2 regions of the Sinorhizobium sp. M4_45 genome follow, and region 2 is predicted to be linked to the other one. Evidence: riboswitches for the same ligand, from Rfam matches in the RefSeq annotation. Region 2 holds a riboswitch; the other holds the start of a gene.
The links. Region 2 has a riboswitch for S-adenosylmethionine ahead of metA (homoserine O-acetyltransferase MetA). Riboswitches for the same ligand answer to the same signal wherever they lie in the genome.

Region 1 (4,184 bases), on a different contig from region 2:
CGTTCGCGGGCATCGAACAGCCGGGGCAGTTCCTTCGGCTGTGCCAAGGCCAAACCCCGGGCGAGAACGGCCGACAGTACCAATATCCAGAGAATCCGCAGCGCTATGGCGCCTCTATGAATGGAGGAATTGGAGCGGGTGATCGGGATCGAACCGACGACATCAAGCTTGGGAAGCTGGCGTTCTACCACTGAACTACACCCGCGACAGAACCGGAAATTTCCTCAACAGCCGCGATCTGTCAAGCACAATGCTCACTCGGCGCGAAAATGCTTGGAGAGCTTGAGGCCCTGCGCCTGATAATTGGAGCCGAGATCGAGGCCGTAAAGTCCCTCCGGACGTTCCAGCATGTGCTCGTAGACGAGACGGCCGACGATCTGCCCGTGCTCCAGAATGAACGGTACCTCATGGCTGCGGACCTCGAGCACCGCCCGGCTGCCGCTGCCGCCGGCCGACGCATGGCCGAATCCGGGATCGAAAAAGCCGGCATAATGGACGCGGAACTCGCCCACGAGCGGGTCGAAGGGTGTCATTTCGGCGGCATAGCGCGGCGGCACATGGACGGCTTCGCGGGACACGAGGATGTAGAACTCGTCCGGGTCGAGCACGAGATCGTCGCGGCCGCGGCTGTAGAGCGGCTCCCAGAAGTCGAAAACGGCATGCTGGGCTTTCTTGTCGACATCGACCACCGATGTGTGATGCTTGCCGCGGTAGCCGATCAGGCCGTCCGGTCCGGTGCCCTTGAGATCGATGGAAAGGGCAATGCCGCCGCCGGAAACGTTCGGCCGGTCACTGGCGACGAGCACGTCGCTTTCGTGCAGGGCCAGCAGCTCCTGCTCGGAAAGAACCGAGTGGCCTATGCGGAAGCGTATCTGCGAAAGCCGCGAACCGCGCCTGACGACAATCGGAAAGGTTCGCGGGCTGATTTCGAGATAGAGCGGTCCGCTGTAGCCCGCCGGGATCTTGTCGAACTCCTGCGCCCTGTCGGTAATCACGCGTGTGAAGATATCCAGGCGGCCGGTCGAGCTCTTCGGATTGGCGGAGGCCGACATGTCTGCCGGCAGCGACAGGCTTTCCATCAGCGGCACGATGTAGACGCAGCCGGTCTCGAGCACGGCGCCTTCGCTCAGATCGACGACATGCAGCTTGAGCCGGTCGAGCTTGTCGGCGACCAGATGAGAAGGGCCGGGCATGAAGCTCGCCCGGACGCGGAACGCCTTGGATCCAAGGCGAAGATCGAGGCTGGCCGGCTGGATCTGGTCATCATCCAGCGCCTTCTCGCTCTTCAGTCGTCCCGAGGCATACAGCGCAGCAATTGCGCGGTCGGCCAAAATCCCTGTGTCGCGCCCCATTCCGATCCTCATTTACAGTTGCCAGACAAAACCAAACTCCGGGAATTGACGCAAGCGCGGCCACGCAGTATTGGAGCTTTATCCCGTGGTGATTTGGCCGGTCGGCTTGCAGCCACGTTAAACAAGTAGCTAAAAAGGCCGGGTGTCAAACCGGTCGTTTCGCGGCCGGTTTTTTTGTTTTTGAAAGTGACGTTCTCATGAGCAAGAATTGGCGCCCGGCAACCCAACTCGTCCACGGCGGAACGCTCCGCTCCCAGTACGGCGAGACCTCCGAAGCGATCTTTCTGACGCAAGGCTTCGTCTACGACAGCTCCGAAGCGGCGGAGGCCCGGTTCAAGGGCGAGACCGACGGTTTCATCTATGCGCGCTACGGCAGTCCGACCAACGACATGTTCGAGAAGCGCATGTGCATGCTCGAAGGGGCGGAAGACGCGCGCGCCACCGCCTCCGGCATGGCGGCGGTTTCCGCGGCAATCCTGTGCCAGGTGAAGGCGGGCGACCACATCGTCGCGGCCCGGGCGCTCTTCGGCTCCTGCCGCTGGGTCGTGGAAACGCTGGCGCCGAAATACGGCGTCGAGTGCACCCTGGTCGACGGTCGCGATCTCAAGAACTGGGAAGACGCGGTGCGTCCGAACACCAAGGTCTTCTTTCTCGAAAGCCCGACCAACCCGACGCTCGAAGTGATCGACATCGCCGGCGTCGCCAAGCTCGCCGATCAGATCGGCGCCAAGGTGGTGGTCGACAACGTCTTCGCGACGCCGCTGTTCCAGAAACCGCTGGAGCTTGGCGCCCATGTCGTCGTCTATTCCGCGACGAAACACATCGACGGCCAGGGGCGCTGCCTCGGCGGCGTGGTGCTCTCCGACAAGCAGTGGATCGACGAGAACCTGCACGACTATTTCCGTCACACCGGCCCGGCCATGTCGCCCTTCAACGCCTGGACGCTGTTGAAGGGGATCGAGACCCTGCCGCTGCGCGTCAAGCAGCAGACCGAAAGCGCCCGCCGCATCGCCGATTTCCTCGCGGAGCAGCCGCAGGTCGCCCGCGTCATCTATCCGGGCCGCAAGGATCACCCGCAGGCCGACATCATTGCGAAGCAGATGAGCGGCGGCTCGACGCTGGTCGCCTTCGAGCTCAAGGGTGGCAAGGAAGCAGCCTTCGCCCTGCAGAACGCGCTTGAAATCATCCGGATCTCCAACAATCTCGGCGATTCCAAGAGCCTGATCACCCATCCGGCGACGACCACCCACAAAAACCTCACCGACGAAGCCCGCGCCGAACTCGGCATTTCCGCCGGAACGGTGCGCTTCTCGGCCGGGATCGAGGACAGCGAAGACCTCATCGAGGATTTCGCACGGGCGCTGAAGGCCGTAAACGCCTGACCGACACCATGACGAAGCCCGCGTCAGCGGGCTTTGTCGTCAGTCTCGCCGAAACGTCAGTCTTGCGAGAACGATCCGCGACAGCGCGGTATAGAGGCAGACGAGCGCGAAGACGGTTGCGAACAAGGGGAACCACCCGGGCAACAGGCACGACAGCAGAAAAAGGACGATCGTCTCCGTCGCCTCTGCGAGCCCCGTCGTGAAGTAGAGCGACTTCGCACCACGCACCTCGGTCGTCAGGCCGCGCTTCTCGGCCATCACGGCATAGGCGAGGAAGCTCGCGCCGTTGACATAGAAGGCGAAGAGCAGAAATCCGCCGGCGAGACCGTTTGCAGCCGGATCTGCGATGATGAAACCGAGTGGGACGGCCCCGTAAAAGGTGAAATCGAGAACGATGTCGAGAAAGCCGCCGAAATCCGTTTTCCGGCTCGCGCGGGCGACGGCTCCGTCGAGGCCGTCGCAGAGCCGGCTCACAAGGATCAGGGCGGCGGCGGGCAGATAAGCGCCGAGACCGATGAGCAGGGCTGCCGCAAGGCCAAGGCAAAGGCCGAGGATCGTGACGGCATCGGCACTGACCCCGCGGCCGGCCAGTGCGGCGCCGAACCTGTCCAGAATCGGATCGAGCCGCCTGCGAAGCGCGCCGTCAAACATGGCCGTTGCCTCCTGGGAAATTTGATACCACTCGCACAATCTCGCCGTTATTCTTGACGAAACCATATTGCTGTAGAATACGCGTACGGATTTGAAACAGGGTGTTGCACATGTACCGCGCGCTGACACGCGACATCGAAGTGACGGTCGAGCCGTACTACCTGGAAGAACAGTCGGACCCCGACGACAGCCGCTATGTCTGGGGCTATCGCATCATCATAGCGAACCATTCCGGGCGCGCGGTCCGGCTGATGACCCGCTACTGGCACATTACCGACGAGAACGGTCAGGTGGACGAGGTGAGCGGCCCCGGCGTGATCGGCGAGCAGCCGCTGCTCAACCCCGGCGATACCTACGAGTACTCCTCCGGCTGCCCGCTGGATACGCCCTCCGGCGTGATGTTCGGCCATTACAGCATGGAGGCGGAAGGCGGGGAGACTTTCGACGTCGCCATTCCCGCCTTCTCGCTCGATTCACCGGGCCTCGTCCGCACGCTTAATTGATCCAGCGCGCAATTCAGCGCGGCTGCCCTATTGCGGGCGGACTTCGCTCGCCTCGAAGCGGTAGGTCGTCGAGCAGAACTCGCAGGTCACCTTGATCAGGCCGTCCTCGACGCTGGCTTCGATATCCTCGTTGCCGAGCCCCACCAGAACGTCCTTGATCTTCTCGCGCGAGCAGCTGCAGCGATCGTAGACCGCCTGCGGCTCATAGACGCGCACGCCGCGCTCATGGAACAGACGGTACAGCAATCGCTCGGTACCGACCGTCGGATCGGTGAGTTCATCGGTGTCGATCGTCT
Region 2 (4,184 bases):
CTCTAACGGCCTGCCCTGCCTCAGCTTTTCGTAAAAACGTAATCCGTTTCCTGCCGGAGCGTTTCGCCGGGTCTCAGCACCGCCTTCGGGAAACCTTCGTGGTTCACCGCATCGGGCCAGATCTGGGTTTCCAGGCAGAAGCCGGCGAAGGGGCCGTAACGGCGGCCGTCGAGGCCGGGAACCGGTACGTCGAGCTTTTCTCCGGTATAGAGCTGCACGCCGGGCTCCGTGGTCAGCACTTCCAGCGACACACCGGAATTGATGCTGCGTACCAGCGCCACGGAGCGTTTCTGCGTCCGTTCCGGCGAGAGGCAGAAATTGTGGTCGTAAGCGATCCCGTCGCCGTCCAGCTGCCTTCTCAGCGAGGTCATTTCGCGCAGATCGAAGGCGGTGCCGGCGACGGGGCGGATCTCGCCCGTCGGAATCTGCCGTTCATCGGTGGGCAGGTAGTGGTCTGCCGCAATCATGATGTCATGGCCGAATGCGTCCGCGCCGCCGTCGAGGTTGAAATAGCTGTGCTGACAGACATTGGCGAGGGTCGGCGCGTCGGTCTGAGTTTCGTAGACGACGTTGAGCGTGCCGCCCGGTTTCAGCGTATAGGTGCAGGTGATCGTGCAATTGCCCGGATAGCCGGCGCGGCCGTCCGGATCGGTGATCTCGAGCGTTACGCTGTCTTCGGCCCGCCTGAGGATCGACCAGTTGCGCTTGGCGATATTGTCGCTGCCGCCGTGGAGATGCGTGGCGCCCTTCTCATTGAGCTCGAGTTGATAGGCCTTGCCTTCGAGCACGAAGCGGCCACCGCCGATGCGGTTGGCGTTGCGCCCGGGCGTGGCGCCGAAATAGGAGGAATGGGCCGGATAGCTTTCGAAATCCTCGAAGCCGAGCACGAGCGGGGCTGCATGTCCTTCGAGCCGAAGATCCTGGATGACCGAGCCCCATGTGATCACCGACGCCGTCAGCCCACCGCCCTGAAGCGTCACGCGCTGTACGGGCTCGCCGGAGGGCAGGTGGCCGAAGATTTCCGTGTCTGTTCCCATGCATCTCCCCATTTCCGCGAGTCGGCGTCAACCTGCTGCATTTCCGCCGAGGCGGCAACCGGAAAGTCATACTTTTTACGTCAACGCGCTTCGGTTCCGATCTTCGCCAGCTCGTAGGGCGTCGTCTGGTAAATCTCGTTGATCCAGTTGCCGAAGAAGAGATGTGCATGGCTGCGCCAGCGGTTCTGCGGCGGAAGTGCGGAGTCATTGTGCGGGAAATAGTCGTGCGGCAGCTTGATCGGCACGCCGGCATCGACGTCGCGGAAATATTCCTCCGACAGGGACGTCGAATCATATTCGACGTGATTGAACATGTAGAGCCGGTTGCCTTTCTTCTCGTGCACGAGGCAGACGCCCACTTCCTTTGATTCCATCAGGATTTCGAGATCCGGCACCCGGTCGATATCGGCGCGGCGCACCTCGGTCCAGCGCGAAACGGGCACGGCGAAATCGTCGGAAAAGCCGTTCAGATAGACCGAAGAGGGCTGCAGGTTCTGGTGGCGGTAGACGCCGAAGGCTTTTTCCTTCAGCGGATATTTCGGAACACCGTGGAAATGGTAGATCGCAGCCATCCCGCCCCAGCAGACGTTCAGCGTCGAATGGACGTTGGTCGTCGTCCAATCGAAGATGCGCTGCAGCTCCTTCCAGTAGGTGACCTCTTCGTATTCGAGCGTCTCGATCGGCGCGCCGGTGATGATGAAGCCGTCGAACTTACGGGCCTCCACCTCCTCGAAGGTCTCGTAAAAGGCGAGCAGATGTTCTTCGGGCGTGTTCTTCGGCCGGTGGCCGTTGACGCGGACGAGCGTCAATTCGACCTGAAGCGGCGTGGCGCCGATCAGCCGCGCCATCTGGATCTCGGTCTTGATCTTGTTGGGCATCAGGTTCAAGAGCCCGATCTGCAGCGGCCGGATGTCCTGGCGGACCGCCTCGGTCTCGGTCATCAGCCGCACACCCTCGTGAACGAGAGTTTCGAAGGCGGGCAGCGTATCGGGTATCTTGATGGGCATGGGCGTCCACTCGATCAATACAAAAAAACCGGCGGCGAAACGATCGCGACCGGTCCTCGGAAATCCATTGTTCCCTCGGCCCTTTAGCGACTTCTTTAACGTGGCTGCAAGCCGGCCGGCCAAATCACCACGGATCGTAGATAGCGCGAGGAGGGCCGCGCGGTCAATGAAAAAGGATTCGCCGGCGTCGGGGCGGCCTTATCCCCGAAATGCCGTAACCTCGATCTCGATCAGCATTTCCGGGCGGATGAGGTCGCAGACGATCATCGTCGCGGCCGGGCGGATCTCGCCGAAGGTCTCGCCGAAGATCGGGAATACGCGGTCGGCAAAGCTGGCATCGGTGACGTAGTAGTGGTTGCGAACGACGTCCGACAGCGAGAAGCCGGCTTCCTTCAGGGCGCCTTCGATCGTCTTCAGGCAGTTGCGGGCTTGTTCCTCCACCGTTTCCGGCATGGTCATGGTGGCGTAGTCGTAGCCGGTCGTGCCGGAGACGAAGCACCAGTCGCCCTTCGCGACGGCACGCGAATAACCTGCCGTCTTTTCGAAGGGCGAACCGGACGAGATGAGCTTGCGCGTCATCCGACAGCTCATGCCCAGGGGCGGGAAGCGGCGGTCGCCTTCTCGTAATTGTCGATGGAGCGGCCTTTTTCGAGCGTGAGGCCGATATCGTCGAGGCCGTTCAGCAGGCAATGGCGCTTGAAGGCATCGACCTCGAACTTGATCGAGCCGCCGTCCGGACCGGTGATCTCCTGCGCTTCGAGATCGACCGTGAGAATGGCATTGGAGCCGCGGCTGGCGTCATCCATCAGCTTGTCGAGGTCTTCCTGGCTGACGACGATGGGCAGGATGCCGTTCTTGAAACAGTTGTTGTAGAAGATGTCGGCGAAGGAGGTCGAGATGACGCAGCGGATGCCGAAATCGAGGAGCGCCCAAGGTGCATGCTCGCGCGAGGAGCCGCAGCCGAAATTGTCGCCGGCGACGAGAATCTTGGCGTTCTGATAGGCAGGCTTGTTGAGAACGAAGTCCGGGTTGGGGGTACCGTCCTCGTTGTAGCGCGCCTCGGCGAAAAGCCCGGTGCCGAGACCGGTGCGCTTGATCGTCTTCAGGTAATCCTTCGGAATGATCATGTCCGTGTCGATGTTGACGACGGGCAGGGGAGCGGCAACGCCGGTGAGCTTGACGAACTTGTCCATGACTTGGCCTTCGATTTCAGCGGAAATGTTCGAGAAGCGTTTAGATCAGTTTTGCGCCGAAATGAAGGAGAATCTGCTTTCATGGAGCGGGATGCGGGCGGAAACCGCTTCTCCCGCTTCCGGCAATCCGATTCTAAAGATCGATGATCGTCCCGCGCCCGTCGTTCCACACCCGCATCTCGCGCTGAGTGCTTCCCGGATTGGCGCGTGCGCCCGCTCGAGCATGCACGGGCCGTCCGTTGAGCTTGGCGGCGATCGCGCTGCCGACCGCAATAATGGCGGCGATCCCAGCGAGCGCCAGGGCGAGCGAGGCGGTGAACACGAAGGCCACCAACGTTATGGTGATGGCGGCGGCCGTGAAGAGAACAGAGCGGATGCTTTGCATGATTGTCACCTTTCTGCTCGGCATGTGGGTGCTGGCCACGCCGCTTGCAAGAGGGTCCGCCCGTCTCGTCTTGCGCAAAGGTTGAAAGGCAGGCACAACGAACGGCATGACAGGGAACGGCATGAGAGCGATCGACCACCATCCCGTGCGGCTGCGCCGCTCGGTGCTTTCGGTTCCGGCCGACAATCAGCGCGCGCTCGCCAAGGCTTGTGAATTGGCCGCGGACGCCGTGATCTTCGACCTCGAGGATTCCGTCTTGCCGGACCGCAAGGCTGCGGCGCGCGATGCGCTCGTCCGGCATCTTGCCGGCAACCGGCCGCAGGGCGAAACGGTCATCCGCGTCAATGCGGCGGGCTCCGGCTTCGGCGAGGCCGATCTCGCAGCGGCTCTTGCCGCGCGGCCCGATGCTATCCTCCTGCCCAAGGTCGAAAGCCCCGCCGATATTCAGGGCGCGCTCGATTGGCTTGCGGAAAGGGACGCGCCGGATGAGCTGAGGCTCTGGGCGATGATCGAGACGCCGCGCGGGGTCGTGAACGGGCCGGCGATCGCCGAGACCGGCCGC

Region 1: it holds a riboswitch for S-adenosylmethionine, as region 2 does, so the genes downstream of both, CN933_RS05855 (O-succinylhomoserine sulfhydrylase) here and metA (homoserine O-acetyltransferase MetA) in region 2, are expected to answer to the same signal.

The regions. Positions count from the first base shown of each region.
Region 1 covers NZ_NWVE01000002.1:48,482-52,665, reverse strand. Annotated here, with positions in the region: gene CN933_RS05870 (transporter substrate-binding domain-containing protein) at 1-53, opposite strand, end outside; tRNA gene CN933_RS05865 (tRNA-Gly) at 131-205, opposite strand; gene CN933_RS05860 (2'-deoxycytidine 5'-triphosphate deaminase) at 255-1,352, opposite strand; SAM riboswitch at 1,428-1,506, shown strand; gene CN933_RS05855 (O-succinylhomoserine sulfhydrylase) at 1,550-2,734, shown strand; gene CN933_RS05850 (CDP-alcohol phosphatidyltransferase family protein) at 2,774-3,385, opposite strand; gene apaG (Co2+/Mg2+ efflux facilitator ApaG/CorD) at 3,496-3,888, shown strand; gene CN933_RS05840 (Hsp33 family molecular chaperone) at 3,916-4,184, opposite strand, start outside.
Region 2 covers NZ_NWVE01000005.1:154,870-159,053, reverse strand. Annotated here, with positions in the region: gene CN933_RS15955 (aldose epimerase family protein) at 21-1,037, opposite strand; gene metA (homoserine O-acetyltransferase MetA) at 1,118-2,044, opposite strand; SAM riboswitch at 2,108-2,185, opposite strand; gene CN933_RS15945 (RidA family protein) at 2,243-2,623, opposite strand; gene leuD (3-isopropylmalate dehydratase small subunit) at 2,632-3,237, opposite strand; gene CN933_RS15935 (hypothetical protein) at 3,371-3,622, opposite strand; gene CN933_RS15930 (HpcH/HpaI aldolase/citrate lyase family protein) at 3,744-4,184, shown strand, end outside.